Regions from separate parts of the Neobacillus sp. BP17 genome, predicted to be linked through region 1. Evidence: riboswitches for the same ligand, from Rfam matches in the RefSeq annotation. Region 1 holds a riboswitch; the other holds the start of a gene.
The links. Region 1 has a riboswitch for glycine ahead of AC4QJR_RS10025 (amino acid permease). Riboswitches for the same ligand answer to the same signal wherever they lie in the genome.
Positions count from the first base shown of each region.

Region 2: it holds a riboswitch for glycine, as region 1 does, so the genes downstream of both, gcvT (glycine cleavage system aminomethyltransferase GcvT) here and AC4QJR_RS10025 (amino acid permease) in region 1, are expected to answer to the same signal.

Region 1 is NZ_CM184198.1:2,078,154-2,089,625, forward strand. It holds gene fbp (fructose-1,6-bisphosphatase) at 1-1,253, shown strand, start outside; gene ystJ (NADP-dependent malic enzyme) at 1,424-2,650, opposite strand; gene AC4QJR_RS09995 (RraA family protein) at 2,931-3,545, opposite strand; gene AC4QJR_RS10000 (ECF transporter S component) at 3,857-4,387, opposite strand; gene AC4QJR_RS10005 (MFS transporter) at 4,544-5,809, shown strand; gene AC4QJR_RS10010 (electron transfer flavoprotein subunit beta/FixA family protein) at 6,039-6,866, shown strand; gene AC4QJR_RS10015 (electron transfer flavoprotein subunit alpha/FixB family protein) at 6,867-7,901, shown strand; gene AC4QJR_RS10020 (GNAT family N-acetyltransferase) at 8,101-9,279, shown strand; glycine riboswitch at 9,456-9,557, shown strand; gene AC4QJR_RS10025 (amino acid permease) at 9,901-11,289, shown strand.
Region 2 is NZ_CM184198.1:4,193,477-4,204,948, forward strand. It holds gene AC4QJR_RS20480 (lipoate--protein ligase family protein) at 1-695, opposite strand, end outside; gene AC4QJR_RS20485 (rhodanese-like domain-containing protein) at 888-1,271, shown strand; gene gcvPB (aminomethyl-transferring glycine dehydrogenase subunit GcvPB) at 1,557-3,017, opposite strand; gene gcvPA (aminomethyl-transferring glycine dehydrogenase subunit GcvPA) at 3,010-4,356, opposite strand; gene gcvT (glycine cleavage system aminomethyltransferase GcvT) at 4,375-5,481, opposite strand; glycine riboswitch at 5,654-5,741, opposite strand; gene AC4QJR_RS20505 (DEAD/DEAH box helicase) at 5,917-7,605, shown strand; gene AC4QJR_RS20510 (YqhG family protein) at 7,583-8,374, shown strand; gene comGA (competence type IV pilus ATPase ComGA) at 8,532-9,614, shown strand; gene comGB (competence type IV pilus assembly protein ComGB) at 9,595-10,632, shown strand; gene comGC (competence type IV pilus major pilin ComGC) at 10,654-10,965, shown strand; gene comGD (competence type IV pilus minor pilin ComGD) at 10,972-11,412, shown strand; gene AC4QJR_RS20535 (hypothetical protein) at 11,396-11,472, shown strand, end outside.

The sequences.
Region 1 (11,472 bases):
ATGTACTATGGCTAGGTGCTTTTGCTGGTTCAATGGTTTGTCTCGCTAATATCATTCGTATCTGCGCAAGATACGACAATTTGGATATTATTGAAGATGTATACGGAATCAATCTTAGACCCCTGCTGAATCTTGCGGAGAAATACTATGAGGACAATCCAGCTTTCAGGCCTAAGATACATTCAGAAAAGAAACTATCTGATCATGAAAAATTACAAATAACGAAAATTCATCAAGCAATTGCGATGATTCAGTTTAAGCTCGAAATGCCTATTATAAAGAGACGCCCGAATTTTAATATGTCAAAAAGGCTTTTGCTGGAGAAAATTGATTATGACAAAAATGAAATAACGATTTATGGGAAAACCTACCCTCTAGAAAATACTTGCTTTGCGACCGTAAATCCAGAGCAGCCTGATCAATTATTAGAAGAAGAAAAGCAGGTTATGGAAAAATTATTATTTTCTATCCAGCATTCAGAAAAGCTGGCCAGACATATGAATTTTCTTATGAAGAAAGGTAGTCTGTATTTAAAATATAACGGGAACCTTTTAATACATGGATGTATTCCTTTAGATGAAGAAGGGAATATGGGGAAAATGGTGATTGAAAATAAAAACTATTCAGGTCGTGAATTACTGGATGTTTTTGAACATTATTTACGCCATTCTTTTGCACATCCTGAGGAGACAGATGATCTTGCGACAGATATGGTCTGGTATTTATGGACAGGAGAATATTCATCACTCTTTGGAAAAAAAGAAATGACAACTTTTGAGAGGTACTTTATTAAGGACAAGGCAACTCATAAAGAGGGAAAGAACCCATACTACCATTTACGCGAAAATGAAGATTTTTGCCGCAAAATCCTAACTGAATTTGATCTGAATCCTGACTCGGGTCGTATTATAAATGGACATACACCAGTGAAAGAAATTGAGGGAGAAAATCCAATTAAAGCAAATGGTAAGATGATTGTCATCGATGGCGGTTTCTCTAAAGCTTATCAATCAACAACAGGTATTGCAGGATATACATTACTCTATAATTCCTATGGTATGCAGCTCGTCGCACATAAGCATTTTAATTCAAAAGAAGACGTCCTGCTAAACGGTACTGATGTTTTATCAATAAAAAGATTGGTAGATAAAGAATTAAAGAGAAAAAAGGTAAGAGAAACGAATATTGGAGAGAAATTATTACAGGAAATTTCTATTTTGAATAATCTGAGAGAACTTCGCTATATGGATTGACAATAATTATGACATGGGGCAGGAACACTGTCCCAGTTTTTTTGCATATAAAAAATCAAGGTTTGATAAATGGGGAGAAAAAAATAAGGAGAGGGGACTATTCATTTGTGTCCACTCTCCTTATTATATTGTTTTTATATATTGCAATATAGAATTTAAGCTATGACAGGTTAGTCCCTTAATACCAATAAACGTTCTTCGATCTCGTTTAAATTAATAGTCCTTTGTGAAACTCCTGTTTCCATTGCAGCCTTAGCTACTGCAGCGGCAACATGTGCAGCTACTCTAGGATCAAATGGATCCGGAATAACATAATCCGGGGTAAGCTCTTCATCCTCAATTAACCCAGCAATCGCATAAACAGCTGCTAGTTTCATTTCTTCGTTGATTTCTTTTGCACTAACGTCTAAAGCACCGCGGAAAATGCCAGGGAATGCTAATACGTTATTGACTTGATTTGGAAAGTCCGAACGGCCTGTCCCGACAACAAATGCTCCAGCTTCCTTTGCTTCTTCCGGCATGATTTCCGGAATCGGATTTGCCATTGCAAATATAATAGAATCACGATTCATCGAATAAACCATTTCTTTTGTAACGGCACCAGCTGCTGATACTCCAACAAATACATCCGCCCCAACAAGAGCATCTGCCAGTGTACCTTGCTTTTGTTCTTTATTAGTGATGCGTGCCAGTTCCTCCTTAAAACGATTCATCCCATCTGGACGACCTTCATAAATGATTCCTTTTGTATCACATAAAATAACATCTTTTACACCCATATTAAGCAGCAGCTTAACGATCGCTACCCCTGCAGCACCTGCGCCGTTTGCAACAACACGAATATCTTCTAATTTTTTGTCAACGAGTTTCAACGCATTAATTAACCCTGCAGCGGTTACAATGGCTGTGCCATGCTGATCATCATGGAAAATTGGAATATTACAAATTTTTCTCAATCTGTCTTCGATTTCGAAGCATTGCGGTGCTGCAATATCTTCCAAATTCACACCACCAAAAGTCGGCTCTAATAATTTAACGACCTCGACAATCTTGTCTGGATCTGATGTATCTAAGCAAATTGGGAATGCATCAACATCTGCAAATGATTTGAATAATAAGGCTTTCCCCTCCATGACTGGCATAGCGGCTTTAGGTCCAATATTTCCAAGCCCTAATACAGCTGTGCCATTGGAGACAACAGCAACGAGGTTTCCTTTTATTGTATAGTCATACACTTTGTTTTCATCTTTATAAATTTCCATACACGGCTCAGCAACCCCAGGAGAATAAGCAAGGCTCAAATCCTTTGCATCACGCAAGGGGACCTTTGACATAACGCCAAGTTTTCCTTGCTTTTCCTTATGTATCCTTAATGCTTCTTCATGTAAAATTGACATAAATTTTTTTCTCTCCCATTTATTAATCATTATTTGTGTTGCGCCTTTATTAAAAAAATATAAGTACTATACGGATGATAATAATATAATTTTCAGAATAATAAAAATTGATAAAAATTATACTTATCTATAAGAAATTTTTATATGGAAAAAAAAGGATTTTATTGTAGAATGATCATCCTAGATTGCAGCCCATTAAAGTACTTTTCTCTTTTCTAATAAAATGAAAAAAAGAGAAGAGAAACGTCACTATCGCGTTTCCCTTCTTTTGGTTATCTATTTATTTCAACATACTATCTAAATAGCGGATTACTTCAACTGGTTTTCCGGAAACTTTCTCATCCCGTTCTTGATCTTTAACTAGCTTTTCTTTTGCTTTCCTTAATACTTTTTCCTCAATAGCTTTCGGAACGACTACAACCCCATCAGCATCCGCTACAATGATATCTCCCGGGCTTACTGAGGTTCCACCGCAAGAAATCGGCACGTTTACTTCTCCCCAACCACCCTTAGCACTTGATGCAACAGTCGTACCTTTGCAGAAGACTGGAAAATTAAGCTTTTTTACACCAAGGATGTCACGAATAACCCCATCGGTTACGATCCCTGCAATTCCTAATGTTTGTGCAAGTCCAAGGATAAAATCCCCTGCAATGGTACGATAGCTATCACCTTTGGCATCCACTACGAGAATATCTCCTGGCTTGGCTTCACGAATCGCACGTAACACGCATTGATTATCACCAACAGGCATTTTTACAGTATAGGCACGACCTGCTATCCTGTATTCCTCTTTTAATGGTTTAATTAATGGATCCATGTTATTTAATCCTTGCATTGTGTCAGAAATGCATGTGGTTGGAATCCCATGAAATGCTGAAACAAACTCGCTCATTGAGTTGCCCTCCTTTAATATTGTAATAGAAAGTTATTCTATACTACTAAAAACATTGGACTTTTAATAATAGTAAAAAATAATGGATGAATAAAACCAAAAGGAATCTGAAAAATGGTTGTAAAATTTCATGTCACCATTAATCCTATTCAATTAGATAGGTAATTATGAGAGAGTTTACATTTTTGAAGAAAGGGGAGGGGGACAAAGGTGTAAGATGAAATGGATTTACGTAAACCTATTAAAAAAAGAGAGGAAATATCCTCTCTCCGTGAATAAACTAAAAAATAGACTCTGCACTTTATATTTAGTTATCTGAAGGCTCTACTCTTTAAGCGTTCTGCTAAAGGTACTACAATGATACCTGCTATTACGACCTGCATGATGTTACCAGGGATGGAGCCGAATGGCTGTATCCAATTACTATAAAGGATCACTTCTGCAAAATAATAGCCAACAACCTTAATTATTAATGCGGTGGCAATTGCTAGAGTGTTAACAAACATTTTATTGCCAGGTACTTTTTCGGAAATAAGTCCGACTACAAAGCCCATAGCACCTACAATGATAAATGTGAATGGGGACCAAATAGCCCAGCCTGAGATTAGATCGAAGAACCCCATACCGAAAGCTCCAGCTATGGCTCCTGTTTTCTTGCCGTAAACCAGGGCAGCAATAAAAAGTGGAACGTTGCCCAGATGGATAAGCCCTCCGTTACCCATAATTGGGAGCTTAATGTTAATGAACATCGTAGCTAAAAGAGTTAGGGCAATGAATAATGCATTGATGACAATGACTTTTGTCTTAGATGTTGTTTTTGGTGGTGAGAATGTGGATTCCATATGTTAACCCCTTCTTTTTTTAAAAATAATATCATACAAATAATATTTAATAAATGGAATTTTGAAACATTTATTAGATTTTAAGGTAATTTTCCACATCTACCGATAAAGAAAATCCATATAAATAGGAGTAAAAGAAAATAGGAGTAGAAATCATTGGACAAACAAAATAGCAGATTTAGATGGATTGTATTTGCTTCTGTCATGTTTACTTATTTATTGATGGCGAGCCAACGAACTGCACCGGGGTTGATTACAGAACAAGTGATGAAGGATTTTAATGTAACTGCTACAACGATTGGTTTACTTACAAGTATACAATTTTTTGTATACACAGGATTGCAAATCCCAATGGGTATTTTGGCAGATCGGTTTGGACCCAATTTTTTCCTCGTGATAGGTGCCATACTTACTGGCATAGGTACAATCATGTATAGTCTTGGTACCCATGAAATTGTCCTTTTTTTGGCCAGAATACTGACGGGGACGGGGGATGCGACCATTTGGGTAAATATGGTGTTAATTTTGGGCCAATGGTTTAAAGTAAAGGAATTTGTTCGATTAATTGGTTTGGCGGGAATGACGGGAAGTCTAGGTTTCCTTTTTGCAACAGTCCCGTTCTCCATATTAATTAACTTACTTGGTTGGAGGGGGGCATTTTTTTCAGCAGGACTCCTTTTATGTCTGTGTGGAATCCTTCTTTATTTTGTTCTTATAAAAAAAGCAAAACAAATCTTTCTTACCAAATCGGCCGCTGTTAAAGAAGTGATACCACGTGAAAAAACGTTTACGATACTACGAAGAATATTCTCGAATCGACAAGCGTGGGCTTTATTTTTTTGTCACTTTGGGATTGTAGGTGCATATGTGGGATTTATCGGTTCGTGGGCAGTGCCTTATGGGATGGATGTCTATGGAATGACTCGTTCAGATGCAAGTCAACTTATTATGATTGGACTGATTGGAGCACTTATTGGTGCTCCTCTAACTAGTTGGATTTCGAGTCGATTAGACACAATTAAACGACCTTATGTTATTGTTCATACTATGATTTTATTGAGTTGGTCCTTCTTTCTTTTATTTAAGGGGAATCCACCCTTTTCCATGCTCGTTCTGCTTTTCTTTATCATTGGCTTTGGTTACGGGGCAAGTGCCTTAACTTTTGCTGTCGTTCGCCAATCTTTTCCGATGATAGAATCCGGCATTGTATCGGGGTTTGCGAATACAGGCGGATTTCTAAGTGCGGTATTGCTGCCAAGCATTTTTGGATATATTTTGGATCATTTTCTGACAGCTTCAGGTAGTGTGGGTAATGGATACTACTACGGTTTCATTACTCCAGTTATCTTCTCTATGATTGGTGTGATAGGCGTGATTTGTATTAAGGAAAAGCGCCAGATGAAAAACATGACTCAAAATTAATAAGAGTCGTGTTTTTTTATTCTATATTTGGCTAACAAACAAGAGTTCAAAACTTCTGTCATTTGCAACATTTACATAGATATTGTTAGAAAGTTCGAATGTATGGACATCTCTTCTAATAAAGTAAATGTAACGGGAGTAAAAAGGCTTCTTAACCAGAGAACAGCCGGCTAGTTTTATATTATTTTAACTAATGTAACTAAGTGTTTTTAATAAAGGGGGGGGTTAAATGCTGCATATTGTAGCCTGTATCAAGCAAGTGCCTGACACCAAAATTATTAAGATGAATCCAAAAACAAACACGATGGACCGCAGGACAGCGCCCGCGATCTTGAATCCGTATGATGCTCATGCTGTTGAAGAGGCGGTTCGTCTAAAGAATAGGTATGGAGGAATCGTATCTGTTGTAACAATGGGGCCGCCTCCTGCGGTTACCGCTATTAAAAAGTGTATTGAGATAGGTGCCGATGAGGGATATTTAATCACGGACCGCCGGTTTGCAGGTGCGGATACATTGGCAACGAGCTATGCCGTAACAAAGGCGATTGAAAAAATTGCAAAAACGAAACCCGTTGATTTAATCATTTGCGGGAAAATGTCCATTGATGGAGATACCGGGCAAGTCGGACCTGGAATTGCTCGACGTCTCGATATTCCACCCCTTACGTCTGTGAATAAAGTAACGGAAGTCAATCAAGAGGAAGGATATGCTATTGTTCATCGCAAGTTTGAGGAAGGATATGAAGTCGTAAGGTCCACATTGCCATGTCTGTTTTCTGTTGAAAAAACAATTAATGAAGTACCCTATTCTCCGCTGCCAAACATGCTGAAAGCAGCCAGATATAATCCTCACATCTGGTCTGTCGATGACTTGGAAGAGGTAGATATTAAACAGCTTGGATTGAAGGGATCTCCAACGATTGTTTCCAAAGTATGGGCTCCGCAGAAACCGGCAGGGGGCACGTTCCTTGAAGGTAGCCCATCCGCACAAGTTGAGCAATTGCTCTCTGTCCTGCTAGAAAAGAAAGAGTTGTTTGAAACAAAGGAGGGAGTGTAATTGGATTTCAAAGATTACAAAGGTGTTTGGGTATTTATTGAACAAAAGGATGGTGTAGTTGCTTCCGTATCCCTAGAACTACTGGGTGCCGGTAGGAAGTTGGCAGACAAGCGGGGAGTGGAATTGGCCGGTATTCTAATCGGGGAAAATGTTAAACAATTAACAAAGACCGTTTTTGAATATGGAGCCGATACTGTGTATGTATATGATCAACCTATCTTTAAACATTATCGGACTGAAACTTTCATGAAGGCGCTGCTGGAGTGTGCTGACAAATATAAGCCAGAAATTATTCTCTATGGGGCCACCTCAACAGGAAAAGACCTGGCAAGTGCTGTTGCCACCGATCTTCCGACAGGTTTGACAGCGGATACAACGGAACTTGATGTGGAAGAGGAAACAGGTTTACTACTGGCGAGCAGACCGGCTTTTGGCGGAAATATAATGGCGACTATTTTATGTAAAAAATACCGGCCGCAAATGGCGACAGTACGCGCAAAAGTCATGAAGGCACTGGACCCGGAGCCGGGGAGAAGCGGCAAGATTGTTCAAGAAACTATACCCCTAAAGGAAGAAGATATTCGGACAAAGGTCTTGGAAATTGTAAAGGAAACAGTAAAGAAAGTACGAATCGACGAAGCGGACATTATTGTTGCAGGTGGGAAAGGATTAGGGAGCTTCGAAGGATTTCAGATCATCCACCAATTGGCTGAAACGCTTGGAGGAGCGGTTGGTGCCAGCAGAGATGTAGTAGAAGCGGGTTGGATCGACCATGCTCATCAAGTCGGGCAAACCGGTGTAACGGTCACGCCTAAAATATATTTTGCGATTGGAATCTCCGGAGCGATTCAACATATTGTGGGAATGAAAAACTCCGGGTTAATTATTGCCATAAATAAGGACAAAGAGGCTCCCATTTTTCAGAATTGCCATTATGGAATTGTTGGCGATGCCTTTGAAATCGTTCCTATTCTAATCGAGCAGTTTAAAAATGCTTTAACTAGAGAAAAGGTAAGCAATACCAGAGAGGTTTAAACTAATATTGTTAGGGCCGCCTCGTTTGCTATGTTGGGAAACCCAATAAGCAAACGAGGCTTTTTTAGAAGAAATTGATTTTTATATTTGAAGTAAAGATCATATCTGATTTCCAAATATTGTTGGAAAAATAAGCATATTGATTTATCATTAAAATCATAAATATACTAACGTCGAGGAATGAAAGGGATTGGGTTAAATGCAGGTAAAAGAAATTACCGAGAATGAATACTTAGAAGCAATGAAACTATCAATGTATGCTTTTCAATATAAGATTCCGGAAGTTGATATACCGGCTAGAAAAGAATCATTGAAAAATCATACTATTCTAGGAATATGGGATGAAGACGACAATCTGGCTGCGAAACTGCATATTATGCCACTCACCATTTTCATGAAGGATGCCGAATGGAAAATGGGTGGAATCGCTGGAGTTGCTTCATACCCAGAGTTTAGACGAAACGGTTATGTAAACGCACTCATTGTCGAATCTTTGAAACACATGCGAAATAGTAATATGATTGTATCGCTTTTACACCCATTTGATATCTCTTTTTATCGGAAATATGGATGGGAGGTTTTAAGTGAACAGAAGAAATTAACGTTTGAAAAAGCAAACCTTAAGTTCCTTGAAACGCAGACAGGTTTTATAAAGAGATATTCCAGAGAGTCCCATAATGAGGAGATTGAAATGATTTACCAGCAATTTTCCACGCAACATACCGGAATGTTAAAACGCGATACAAATTGGTGGAAAAAACACGTTTATAATGAGGATTCGCAGCTTGTTGTATATTACCATTCCTCGAACGAGGCAAGGGGCTATCTTCTGTACCAAGTGAAGGATAGAAAAATGGATGTGGAGGAGCTGGTTACTCTTGACCACGATGCGAGAAAAGGGCTATGGAATTTTATCTGCCAGCATGACTCCATGGTTGAAACAGTTACTATGACTCTTGCAACTCACGATCCATTTCCTTATTTTCTGCCGCAGCCAAAGGTGAAAAATGAGTTAGCTCCCTATTTTATGGCAAGGGTTGTCGACGCTGAAGCATGTTTACTGAAATTTCCGTTTCTACAAGAAAATGAGCCACTGTTCCTCCATCTTGAAGATACACATGCACCATGGAATAATGGGAGTTATCTGCTAGGAAAGGGAGAAATCAGGGTGTTTAAAGAAAAAACGGGAGGTCAATGTGTTCATCCTCCTAAAAAAGGGATTCAATTAAATATTAACTCCCTTTCAGCGATTCTATTCGGGTACAAGAGACCGATGGAACTTTTTGAAATGGGATATTTGAAAGGTTCCAAGACTGAGATAGATCTTTTCGAAAAAAAGATTCCAGCGATAAAATCGTCATTTTTTGATTTCTTTTAACTTAACGCCAATAAAAATATTCATTCAGGCCCTACTTTTTGTTAGGGCTATTTTTTGTTATTCAAAAAAAGAAAATTCAAAATTTTATTTATTATTGGATTGACAAAGGAATATGTTTATGAGAATATAGCATTGTGAATACGCTTTCAATTTTTAGATAATTTAATATTTTACGATTGATTGTATTGGGAGAGAGTGACGAATGTCGCCGCCGACGGAGCAAGTTCCATAAAATCCTTGGAATTAATCTCTCAGGTAAAAAGAACCACTACATGACGTAGCTCTGGAGAGTGCATATTTCTATATATGCCACCAAAGGGGATTCGCTTTTATGCGGAACAAACTTTCAGGTAAAAGGACAGAGAAGGTGAAACATTGCCTTCTTCTGTCCTTTTTTTGTTGCAAAAATTAACGAAATTCTACTTAATCACTACTAAACCCTACATTAGCAATAGCCATATAAAAAGTGAAGATCATCAAAAACACTTCTTAAATGGCTTTTTTATAACTTTTTTCTACTGATTAAGGAATTAACTCATTTTTAAAATAAGGAGGAGAAAGAATTTTAATGGGATGGGACTGACCTTTTTCAAAATAAAAAAGTAGAGGGTGGGAATTCATATGCAGGAACAGAAATTGGATAGAGGCCTAAAAAATAGGCACGTACAACTAATCGCTATTGGTGGAGCAATCGGAACAGGATTATTTCTAGGTGCCGGAAAATCTATACATTTAGCTGGTCCATCAATATTATTTGCTTACTTAATTACAGGTGTCATTTGCTTTTTGATCATGCGGGCACTTGGGGAACTGCTCTTAACCAATTTGAACTATCATTCTTTTGTTGACTTTGTAAGAGACTATTTAGGTAATATGGCAGCTTTTATCACGGGATGGACCTACTGGTTTTGCTGGATATCTATTGCAATGGCAGACTTAACAGCAGTTGGTCTTTATACTCAATATTGGTTTCCCTCTGTACCACAGTGGATGCCAGGATTAATTGCGCTTGTCATCTTGCTAGGTATGAACCTCGCTACTGTCAAGCTTTTCGGCGAAATGGAATTCTGGTTCGCATTAATTAAAGTTATCGCGATACTGGCACTCATTGTAATCGGTGTGTTCATGATTATTAAAGGCTTTTCCACCAATGCAGGAGCATCCAGTTTCACGAACTTATGGAGCCATGACGGCTGGTTTCCAAATGGCATAAATGGGTTTATTCTTTCATTCCAGATGGTTGTGTTTGCGTTTGTTGGCATTGAACTGGTAGGACTTACAGCAGGTGAAACAGAAAACCCAGAAAAAGTAATTCCAAAGGCCATCAATAATATTCCTATTCGAGTTTTGATTTTCTACGTTGGAGCCCTTATTGTCATCATGAGTATTTATCCATGGAACGCGATAAATCCTGCGAAAAGCCCATTTGTTCAAGTCTTCGTGGCGGTTGGAATCGCTGCAGCTGCTGGTATTGTCAATTTTGTCGTTCTAACTTCCGCGGCTTCGGCCTGTAACAGTGCCATCTTCAGTACAAGCCGTATGGTATACTCACTTGCCAGAGATAAAAATGCACCTGTACCATTTACAAAACTTACTTCCCGTAAAGTACCTTCAAATGCATTGCTCTTTTCAACTGTGGTCATTTTAATTGCCGTTGTGTTGAACTATGTTATGCCAGAAGGAGTATTTACCCTAATAACAAGTATTTCTACCGTATGTTTCATCTTTATTTGGGGGATTACAATTATCAGCCATTTGAAATACCGAAAAACAAGACCAGATCTAGCAAAAATAAACAAATTTAAATTGCCGCTTTATCCATTTTCTAATTACTTGATCCTAGCTTTTCTAGCATTTGTTCTGGTTGTGCTTGCACTTGCAGAAGATACTCGCGTTGCCTTGTTTGTAACTCCAGTTTGGTTTATTTTACTAATTGCCATCTATAAGATGCGGAATATGAAGGCAAACTATGCAGATCAAGTCAATCAGGAAAAGATAGCAGAAAATTAATAGGTAACTCAAAAATGTCTTATGATCCATTTTTGATACCGTTTTCAAAAAAAGCTTGACTTGGCTTCCAGTAACAATTATTCTGAAAATAATAAAAAAATAGAGCGGATGACGGTTGTGGGAGAGTGCAATTTTTACACGCCACCGAAGGAGCAAGTTCCAAAAAAAACCCTTGGAATTAAT
Region 2 (11,472 bases), 2.1 Mb from region 1:
GCTTCCTCAAGAGAAATTCTCCTCGGACTAATAGCGTTGATAGCAACCGCTTTATCCTTAAAGGCTTTCCTCATTCGTTCCTTTACCCTTTCACTAGGATATTTAAATAAACTAAATAATTTATCCTCATCTAAATCCAACAATATGGATCCATGCTGTAATATGACTCCCTTTTGCCTTGTTTGTGCACTGCCAGCTACCTTTCTGCCTTCGACCACAAGCTCATACCAACTTGGGGCATCAAAGCAAACAGCAGATCGAGGGTTTTTTAATGCATCTCTTTCCTCCGCTGTTTTTGGGACAGCAAAGTATGCCTCAAGTCCTAAATGGTGAAATCCTTTTAAAATACCTTCAGATATCACACGATAGGCTTCTGTCACTGAATTTGGCATTTCTGGATGGTCTTCAGAAACGATTACACTGTACGTAAGCTCGTGTTCATGAAGTACTCCACGGCCGCCTGTAGGTCTCCTGACAAAACCTAATTGATGAGCCTTAACCGCCTCCATATCAATTTCCTTTTCCACTTTTTGAAAATATCCTACTGACAGGGTTGCTGGATTCCAGCCATAGAATCGAATCACTGGAGGAATTTTCCCCTCACTATGCCAATCGAGCAGCGCCTCATCTAAAGCCATATTAAAAGATGGTGAACTATTTCCAGTATCAATAAAACGCCAAACTTCTTTTTTCATTATAATGACCTCATTTTTTATATTATTACGAGTTTAAGTCTACCAAAATCTGATATAGATTCAAAATAAGATGTTTCTGCTATAATTAATTTAGGAAGTTTTGAAAAGATTTTTTAGCATTCATCTTTATCTTTATGAGATTGGCTTATATAATAAACTAGTGCAGGAAAGCTTGAAAGGAGCAAAAAGAAATTGAGTTCACTTTATCCCTTATTAATTATCATTGCAGCAGTTATCATCTATTCCGTTTTCACCTATTTCTATCAGAAAAGGATTGTTAAAACGGTAACAGAAGAAGAATTCCGTGCGGGATACAGAAAGGCACAACTAATAGATGTTCGTGAAGCAAACGAATTCGAAGGCGGCCATATTTTAGGATCACGTAATATCCCCATGTCACAAATGAAAATGCGCATGAAAGAAATTCGACCTGATATGCCGGTATATTTATACTGCCAAAGTGGGATGCGCAGCGCCCGTGCAGCACAATTCTTACACCGAAAAGGTTACCGGGATCTAACCCAACTACAAGGCGGGTTTAAAAAATGGTCTGGTAAAGTTAAAACGAAGAAATAATGAGATAAACAAGGTTCCGTATTTCGGGGCCTTTTTTATTTTGGCTGTGTTAAAGGTTAATGTTGATTTTGGCACTCTGATGATTGGAGTGGAGGGCGCGAAGACTCCTGCGGGAGTACGGGGCTGGGGAGACCCCACAGGTGCTGAAAGCGCCGAGGAGGCTCCCCGCAACGCCCGCGGAAAGCGAAGCGCCTGGAACGGAAATCAACAGACAAGTTTAACACAGCCTTTATATAAAAAATAGAGAAGGTCAGATTCCATTTTCGAATCTGACCTTTCTAATATTTAAGCTTTTTGATATTTTAAGACTGGCTTACGAGCAGCTTTTGTTTCATCCATACGGCCGACCACAGTTGTATGTGGGGCTTCTTGAACGATTTCTGGATTTTCCTCAGCTTCTTTAGCAATTTGGATCATAATATCGATGAATGAATCTAATGTCTCTTTTGATTCGGTTTCTGTCGGTTCAATCATGATACATTCTTCTACATTCAACGGGAAGTAAATGGTTGGCGGATGATAGCCAAAATCGAGCAGTCGTTTCGCAATATCTAATGTGCGGACACCTAATTTCTTCTGACGTCTTCCGCTAAGGACAAATTCATGCTTACAATGACGATCAAATGGTAGATCGTAATATTCAGCAAGCCTTCTCATCATGTAGTTCGCGTTTAGTACAGCATACTCTGTTACTGCTTTTAATCCATCCGGACCCATCGAGCGAATATATGTGTACGCACGAACATTAATGCCAAAGTTTCCGTAATATGGCTTCACACGACCAATTGACAGTGGGCGATCATAATCAAGAACAAACTCATCGCCTTGTTTTGTGATAATTGGTTTAGGCAGGAACGGAATCAAATCTGCTTTGACACCGACTGGGCCAGAACCAGGACCGCCGCCACCGTGTGGGCCTGTAAACGTTTTATGAAGGTTTAAGTGAACCACATCAAACCCCATATCTCCCGGACGTGCTTTTGAAAGAACCGCATTTAAGTTAGCTCCATCATAATAAAGCTTTCCACCTGCTTCATGAACAATTTCAGCTAATTCAAGAATGTTTTCTTCAAATAAACCAAGCGTATTCGGATTGGTTAACATTAGTGCTGCAGTATCTTCACCAACCACTCTTCTTAAATCTTCAAGGTCAACTAGACCATGTTCATTGGATTTAACGGTAATGGTTTCTAAACCTGCAATTGTTGCTGATGCTGGATTTGTCCCGTGTGCGGAATCAGGAACAATAACTTTTGTACGTTTCATATCACCGTTGGCTTCATGGTAAGCACGGATCATCATTAAACCGGTCCATTCCCCATGTGCTCCAGCTGCTGGCTGCAGAGTCACTTCATCCATCCCGGTAATTTCAATTAAATGCTCCTGCAAATCATATAAAAGTTCAAGTGCACCTTGTACAGAACTTTCATCTTGCAGCGGATGGACATGTGCAAAGCCGTTAAAGCGTGCTACATTTTCATTAATTTTTGGATTATATTTCATTGTACAAGAGCCGAGTGGATAAAATCCTGAATCAACACCATGATTTCTTTTTGATAGTGCCGTGTAGTGGCGCATAATATCAAGTTCTGAAACCTCAGGAAGTTCTGGCTCTTCCGTACGAATATAACCATCAGGAAGAAGTCCATTGAGATCTAGCTCTGGTACATCCATTTCTGGCAGACTATAACCGATGCGGCCTGGTGTGCTAAGTTCAAAAATGAGTGCCTGGTCTTGATTATGCATGGAAATCCCCCAATTCTTTCACTAGAGTATCAATTTCTTCCTTAGAGCGTTGTTCTGTTACAGCAATCAGCATATGGTTAACAAGATCTGGATAATCACGACCCAAATCATAGCCGCCAATAATTGCTTTTTGTAAAAGCTGTTGATTAATTTCTTTGACAGGTTTATTTAATTTTACAACGAATTCGTTGAATGAATGACCATCATATACCACTTCAAAGCCAGCTTCCTTAAATGCATTTTTTGCATAATGAGCCTTTTGTAAGTTGGCAGCCGCCATCTCACGTACACCCTTTTTACCTAAAGCTGTCATTGCCACAGATGCTGCAAGGGCATTTAAAGCTTGGTTGGAACAAATATTTGATGTCGCCTTATCACGACGGATATGCTGTTCACGAGCTTGCAAGGTTAAAACAAACCCACGACGGCCTTGGTCATCTGTCGTCTGTCCAACAAGACGTCCAGGAACTTTTCTCATCAACTTAGTAGTAACTGCGAAATAGCCGCAATGAGGGCCGCCAAAAGCGGTTGGAATTCCAAATGGCTGGGCATCACCAATAACAATGTCAGCACCAAATTTACCTGGAGGTGTTAACACCCCAAGGGATAATGGATTGCTTGAAACTACAAACATGGACTTATTTGCGTGGATAATTTCTTCCAGCTCTTTTAAAGGCTCGATTCGTCCAAGGAAGTTTGGATATTGGACAATAACAGCTGCAACATCCTCATTTACGAGCCCTTTTAATGCTTCTAGATCCGTAACTCCATCTTTCACAGGTACTTCGACCACATTGAGGTACTGACCCTTTGCATATGTTTTAAGAACATCGCGTGCTTCAGGATGTACGGCACTAGAGACTATAATTGTTTTTCTTTTTGTATGGCCCGCACTAAGCATTGCTGCTTCAGCAAGTGCTGTTCCGCCATCATACATAGAGGAATTGGCCACATCCATGCCAGTTAATTCACAAATCATCGTTTGAAATTCAAAGATTGCTTGAAGTTCACCTTGAGATATTTCTGGTTGATATGGTGTATAAGCTGTATAAAATTCTGATCTAGAAATAACATGGTCGACAATAACAGGCATGTAATGGTCATATACACCTGCACCAATAAAAGAAACATTTCTTTTTAGGTCAGCGTTCCTGCTAGCCATATTAAACAGTTCTTTCATTAAGGCTGTTTCAGACTTAGCTGCTTTGATATTGTATTCACCCTTAAATTTTACTTTTTCAGGGATATCGCTAAACAGTTCATCAATAGAGGAAACACCAATTGCCTCGAGCATAGCATTCTTATCTTGTTCAGTCATAGGTAAATAGCGATGTTTCATAAAACTAACTCCCTTCTGTTATTTCTTTTCTCTTTTATAAAAAGGTGTTGGAACGACAGTAGCCTTTAAGCGTTTACCGCGAATCTCCACTTCAACAACGGATTCAAGCCCTGTAAATTCCGAATTAATTAGAGCAAGACCAATATTTTTCTTTAAAGTTGGTGATTGAGTGCCTGTTGTAACCTCACCAATTAACTGATCCCCACTATATACTGGGTATCCATGACGTGGAATCCCACGATCAATCATTTCAATTCCTACCAATTTTCTTGGTAAGCCCTTTTCCTTTTGTTGGATTAATGCTTCTTTCCCAATAAAATCAACTTCCTTGGATAATTTCACGGCAAAGCCAATCCCTGCTTCTAGTGGTGAAATTTCTGCAGAAAGTTCTTGGCCATAAAGTGCTAATACTGCTTCAAAACGCAGTGTATCGCGGGCACCTAATCCAACAGGAATTACTCCGTCTTCCTTACCTGCTGCTAAAATATCTTTCCAAAGATCAACTGCATCCTCTGCATCACAATATACTTCAAAACCATCTTCACCGGTATATCCTGTTCTTGATACTAAGGATTTTTTCCCATTAAGTATTACTTCTTGCTGGAATTTGAAAAAACCAATCCCACTCAAATCCGTATTCCCAGCGAGCTTTTGCAGTACTTTTTCTGCAAGTGGTCCTTGAAGGGCAAGCTGCGCTGTTTTTTCTGATAAGTTTTCTAAAGTAACATCTCCAGTTACATGGTCTTCAAGCCACTTATAATCTTTTTCAATATTTGATGCATTAACAACTAACAGGTAATGATTGTCCTCAATTTTATATACAAGAAGGTCATCGACAGTACCGCCATTTTCATAACACATGGCCGTGTACTGGGCACCGCCATTTTTAATTTTTGAAATGTCATTTGTCATCATTTTTTGTAAAAAATCCAAGCTATTCTTGCCTTTTACTTCCACTTCACCCATATGGGAAACATCAAATAATCCTGCACGTGTGCGAACAGCTTCATGCTCTTCTTTAATGCTGGAAAATTGAACTGGCAGCTCCCAACCACCGAAATCAATGGTTTTTCCTCCCCATTCCTTATACACATCAAAAAGCGGAGTTCGTTTTAATTCAGACATTCTTAATCCCCCTTCAATCTTTGGCACATACTATTCTTAGGATAACCATAAAAAAGGACAGAAACCTCCCATGTAAAATTAGGAAGGTCTCTGTCCTTGCACCTGAAAGTTTACCTTTAAAGGCTTTCCCCTTTGGTGGCTGTAAATGTCTAATCAGCACTCTCCAGAGCTGCGTCAAACAAGAGTTCTTTTGCCTGAGAGATTCACATTTCTGCTTGCTCCTTCGGCGCTACAAAGGTAGTCTCTCCCCTTGTTATCATTCGCATTATAATATTATCCAAATTGGTCATACTAATTATACTTATAAAATAAATTACTTTATTAAAATATTTAAAACATTCAAGACTATAATCATCCTACCATTAAAATAATACATTGGGCAATAATTTTATTTGAAAGAATAAAGCTGGAAATTGTAAAAAAGGAGTTGACACCATGTCGATCGAAATTGAATTTGATTCCTCTTGGAAGGATGATTTTTTACATAGAATCGATAACGATGGTCCATGGGGGAATTGGGAGCTTTTTAAACTAGCAATTGGAGTAGAAAAACATCTCGTTGTTCCTGATTTCAACGGTTTATTGGCACCAAGTCATTTATCTAATTTAACCCCGCTTCCACACCAGCTCGAAACAGCGAAACAAGTAATTGAAAATATGAACGGAAAAGCTATCCTTGCTGATGAAGTTGGGCTCGGAAAAACAATTGAAGCTGGATTAATTCTAAAAGAATATATGATACGCGGATTGGTGAAAAAGGTATTAATCCTTGTCCCTGCTTCTTTAGTTACACAGTGGTCGACCGAGCTAAATAGCAAATTTTTCATTCCTGCTATATCACAAAGAAAAAGCTATGTGTGGGAACAGTGCGATGTCGTCGTATCCTCGATTGATACAGCAAAACGTAATCCACATCGCGACATTATCTACCAACAAGACTATGATCTCATCATCATTGATGAAGCACATAAACTAAAAAATAACAAAACAAAAAACTACGAATTTGTTCAAAATCTGAAAAAGAAATTTTGTTTATTGTTGACGGCAACACCGATTCAGAACCGAGTCGAGGAAATTTTCAATCTGGTTTCGTTATTAAAACCAGGACATTTAGGGAGCGAAACGGCATTCTATGAAAAATACAAGCGTGATGCACGATCCTTAAATGATGATGAACATTTAAAAGAATTAGTAAACAAGGTCATGATTCGGAATAGGCGGGCAGATACAGGAATCGAATGGACAAAACGGCATGTTGAGACGATTCCAATTGAATGTACCCCTGAGGAGAAAGATCTTTACGAGTCAATTACAAACTTAAAAAGTGAAGGGAATTGGGTACAAACTAGTTCATTCTCAGTCATGACGTTGCAGCGTGAGGCATGCAGCAGCAGAGAGGCCGTTTTTTATACATTAAAGAATATGCTGCAAAAAAAGGAAAATCCAACTCCAGCTTTCGAAGAACAAATTCAATATTTAATGAAAAAGGTCGAAGCTGTTCAGAAAAATTCCAAAGCGGAAAAAGCATTAGAGTTAATTCAAAAGGTAAATGATAAAGTGATTATTTTCACAGAATATCGAGCCACTCAAATGTACTTACAATGGTATTTAAAACAGCATGGAATAACATCTGTCCCTTTTCGCGGCGGGTTTAAGCGCGGGAAAAAGGACTGGATGAGAGAATTATTTCAAAAGCATGCACAAGTTCTAATTGCGACAGAAGCGGGCGGCGAAGGAATTAATCTTCAATTTTGCAACCATATAATTAATTTCGATTTGCCATGGAATCCAATGCGGCTAGAACAGCGGATTGGTCGTATTCATCGTCTTGGGCAGGAAAAAGATGTCATGATTTATAACTTTGCAATAAAAAACACGGTCGAGGAGCATATCTTAAAGCTTCTTTATGAAAAAATCCATTTATTCGAAAAAGTAATCGGCGAACTGGACGATATTTTAACAAAGTTGGAATTTGGCAATATTGAAGACCACTTAATAGATATATTCGGACAATCCTCTACTGAAGGGGAAATGCGCATAAAAATGGAAAACTTATCATCAATGATTGAATTTGCAGAATCGATGAAGAAAGGAGATTCCCATGCAGCAGCAGGAAATTCATAACTTTCTATTGACCTATTTTCAGGCTAATGATTGTGAAATTGTAGAGAATGGCCCTGGATATTTAATGGTTCAGTTAACAGTGGAACTTGACAAGGAATTAATGAACCGCCCTTTTTACTGGCATTATTTAGAAAAAACAGGCGGGATTCCAAATCCGATGAGGCTAACCTTTATCACGAATCAAGATGCAGCTCCTGAAAATATAAAAGGGGAAATCATTCATTTTGGTTCTCCTCGTCTACATCAAATTTTTGCTTCAACTAAGAAACTAGCCAGCTATATGCGGCTTTACGAAAATCATTGCCATCAGAACAGGCAGACCCCCTTGCTGCCATGGCTATGTATGAATGTTAAAATCTCATATCAATGTGATCGTAAGCGTGATATTTTTAAGTCCATCGGTTTACAACTCATAAACGGAACAATGGTCGAAGATTTCCATGACAGGCTTCTGCAAATACCGTTAACACCAAAAATTCCGGATTATTCCTTTACCTTATCACCATTAGTGAGGCCGCAGAGTGGGATGTCAAGGATAGAAGCGTATCTAACTTCCGTGATTGAGAAAGATGACCACTCCTGGGCTGAAGACGCAAGAAAACGCTGGGAGCAGGATTTACGACTCTTAAACCATTTTTATGAAGATGTCGAAGAAGAAAATGAAAACTTCGAAACGGAAAAACTAGCCCTAAAAGAGCAATACGAACCAAAAATATCCATATCCTTCATCAACGGAGGCCTCTTCTATCTAACCGACAAAGCCATATAAAGGCACAAAATGAGGGTGTCAGGCACCATGTGAAAATTTCACATGGTGCCTGACACCCTTAAAATATTTTGCTGAAAAAATAAAAATATTTTTTGAAAATAAAGAAGGATAAGCAGGAACGCTGTCGAATATTATCAAATGAAAAATATTAAAGGCGGTGGTACCTATTGTTAGCGCGATAGAAATCTTAGCAAATCGAATTATTGCCGATGCGGCAAGGAATCAGGCAACAGATATTCACATTATTCCAAGGAAGAATGACACACTCATTCAACTACGATTAACCAACAAACTCATTCCCCGACTATCCCTTCCTAAAGACGAATGCGACAGATTAATTTCACATTTTAAATTCACAGCCAATATGGATATCGGTGAAAGAAGACGGCCACAAAGCGGAGCATTTTTTTGTGAAGTTGGCGGACAATTAATGGGTTTAAGACTATCCACGCTTCCTTCTAATAACAGAGAGAGCCTTGTCATCCGGCTGCTCCCACAGCAAGAACAAATCCCTTTTCACCAACTCTCACTATTCCCGTCAATGACACGAAAACTACTTGCCCTTCTCAAACATGCTCATGGACTTATCATTTTCACCGGGCCAACTGGCAGCGGCAAAACAACTACACTTTATTCCCTTTTAAATGAAACAGCCCACCTATTTCACCGCAATGTCATCACGCTCGAGGATCCCATCGAAAAAAACTATGACTCCGTCCTGCAAATACAGGTCAATGAAAAAGCAGGCGTAACATATGCGACTGGTCTAAAGGCAATTCTGCGTCATGACCCAGACATTATTATGGTCGGTGAAATTCGCGATGCTGAGACGGCAAAAATCGCAGTAAGAGCTGCCTTAACAGGCCATCTTGTCCTCTCCACAATGCATACTCGCGACGCAAAGGGGGCAGTTTATCGCCTGCGAGAGTTTGGTGTGAATTGGTTAGAAGTTGAACAGACACTGATTGCCATTACTGCACAAAGATTGGTGGAACTCTCGTGCCCTTTTTGCGAGGGGGATTGCACACCTATTTGCTATTCCTATAACAGATGGAAACGCGCAAGTGTGTTTGAACTATTATCAGGAAGAAATTTACACGGGGTAATGAAGGCAGCCCAAGGTGATAAAATAAATACGCGTTACCGCACCTTAAAAGATGTAATAAACAAAGGTATTGCCCTTGGTTATATTCAAGAATCTGAATACGAGCGATTGGTGTATGATGATGAATCGTCATAAATGGACAGTGAATGAACAAGCAAATTTCTTAAGAAGAACTGGTGAACTTTTGGCAAGGGGATATCCAATTGCACTTGCAATTGAATCCATAGCATTACAATTACCCTCAAAACGAAAGGAGGAACTTAATGATTGTTTAGAAGAATTGAAAAAAGGTCTACCATTTCATGTTGCACTAAATAATCTTGGCTTCCAAAAAGATTTAGTCGGTTATGTCTATTTTGCCGAACAACATGGCTGCTTTGCGGATGCTCTGCTGGAGGGAAGTGAACTTGCATTACTTAAAGATAAAGATTTACACAAGCTTCTAAAACTGCTTCAGTATCCTGCTTTGCTCATTGTCATTACAGGATTTCTATTTATTTTCGTCGAAAATACATTACTCCCAAGGTTCACAAGTCTTTTTTCGTCCCTTGGTCTAGAAGCAAATTTTTTTATGAATGTCGTTTACGCTTTCGATCGTTATTTTCCAATCGTGATCGGCATCTTGCTTTTTACTCTATCATTGGGAGCAATGTATTATTTGCTGATATTTCGAAAGCTCACCGTCCTAAAACAAAGGGCACATCTAGTTCGCATCCCAATTGTTGGCAGGATCCTCAAATTACTATTCACTCACTACTTTTCCATTCAACTAAGCTTCTTACTTTCCGGTGGATTATCGGTTTCTGAAGCACTACTACTTTTTGAACAGAATCTCAGACATCCTTTTTACAGTCACTTAGCTGCTGCAATTAAATGTAAGCTAATTACCGGAGAAAGATTAGAGTCAATTTTGGCAACGATGTCATACTTCGAAAAAGAATTTCCGATGATTGTAAAACATGGACAAGAGAATGGAAAGTTGGAGCAGGAACTGCTATTTTTCAGCAAGCACTGTATCACAAACATGGAAGAAATGATTCAAAAACGCTTAGCAACTATTCAACCTATTCTTTACATCATTATTGGATTTCTTGTCGTGTCAATGTATTTAGCTATTCTTTTACCCATGTTTCACCTGCTTGATGGTATTTAAAAAAATTGGAGGTTAGTTAGAATGATAAAAAATGAAAAAGGTTTTACATTAATAGAAATGATGATTGTTATGCTAGTAATCTCAGTACTGTTAATTATTACAATTCCTAACGTTGCTAAACATAATTCAAATATCAACAATAAAGGATGTGAGGCCTACGTGAAAATGGTCCAGGCTCAAGTTCAAGCATATGAAATGGACAAAAACAAAATCCCCACAATTGCGGAACTAAAATCAGAAGGATATTTAAAGGAAGACTCAAAAGGTTGTCCGAATGGGAATACAGTTGCAATAGACGTTGATGGCAATGTAACTTCAACTGAAAGTAACTAATCCCCAATGAAAAACGATCAAAACGGCTTCACTTTAATTGAGTCCCTGTTAGTTCTCTCCATCTTCATGATTATCTCCTCAATTACAGTTTTCTCCTTAAAACCGCAGCACTCAGTCCTGGAGGATGAGGCCTTTTTAACCCAATTAAAAGCAGACCTATATTATTCACAACAATATGCTATCTCTCATCAACATGAAGTATCCGTTGTTATTCTTCCAACGCAGTTTAAGTATTACATGTTTTTGAGGACCGACATGCCGCCAATCCTCGTACGAAATTATTCAAGAAATATTTATCTTGCTGAAGCTTCCATACCCTTATATTTCAAATTCCTAAACGATGGAAATGTGAACCAGTTTGGTACCTTTCTCATCCAAACCAAAAATAAAACCTATCAAATGACCCTGTTAATCGGAAAGGGACGGTTTTATGTTAAGGAGTTCTAAAGGCTATTTTCTGCTTGAGCTTCTACTGTCCTTATCAGCATTGTTTATAATTAGTTCGTT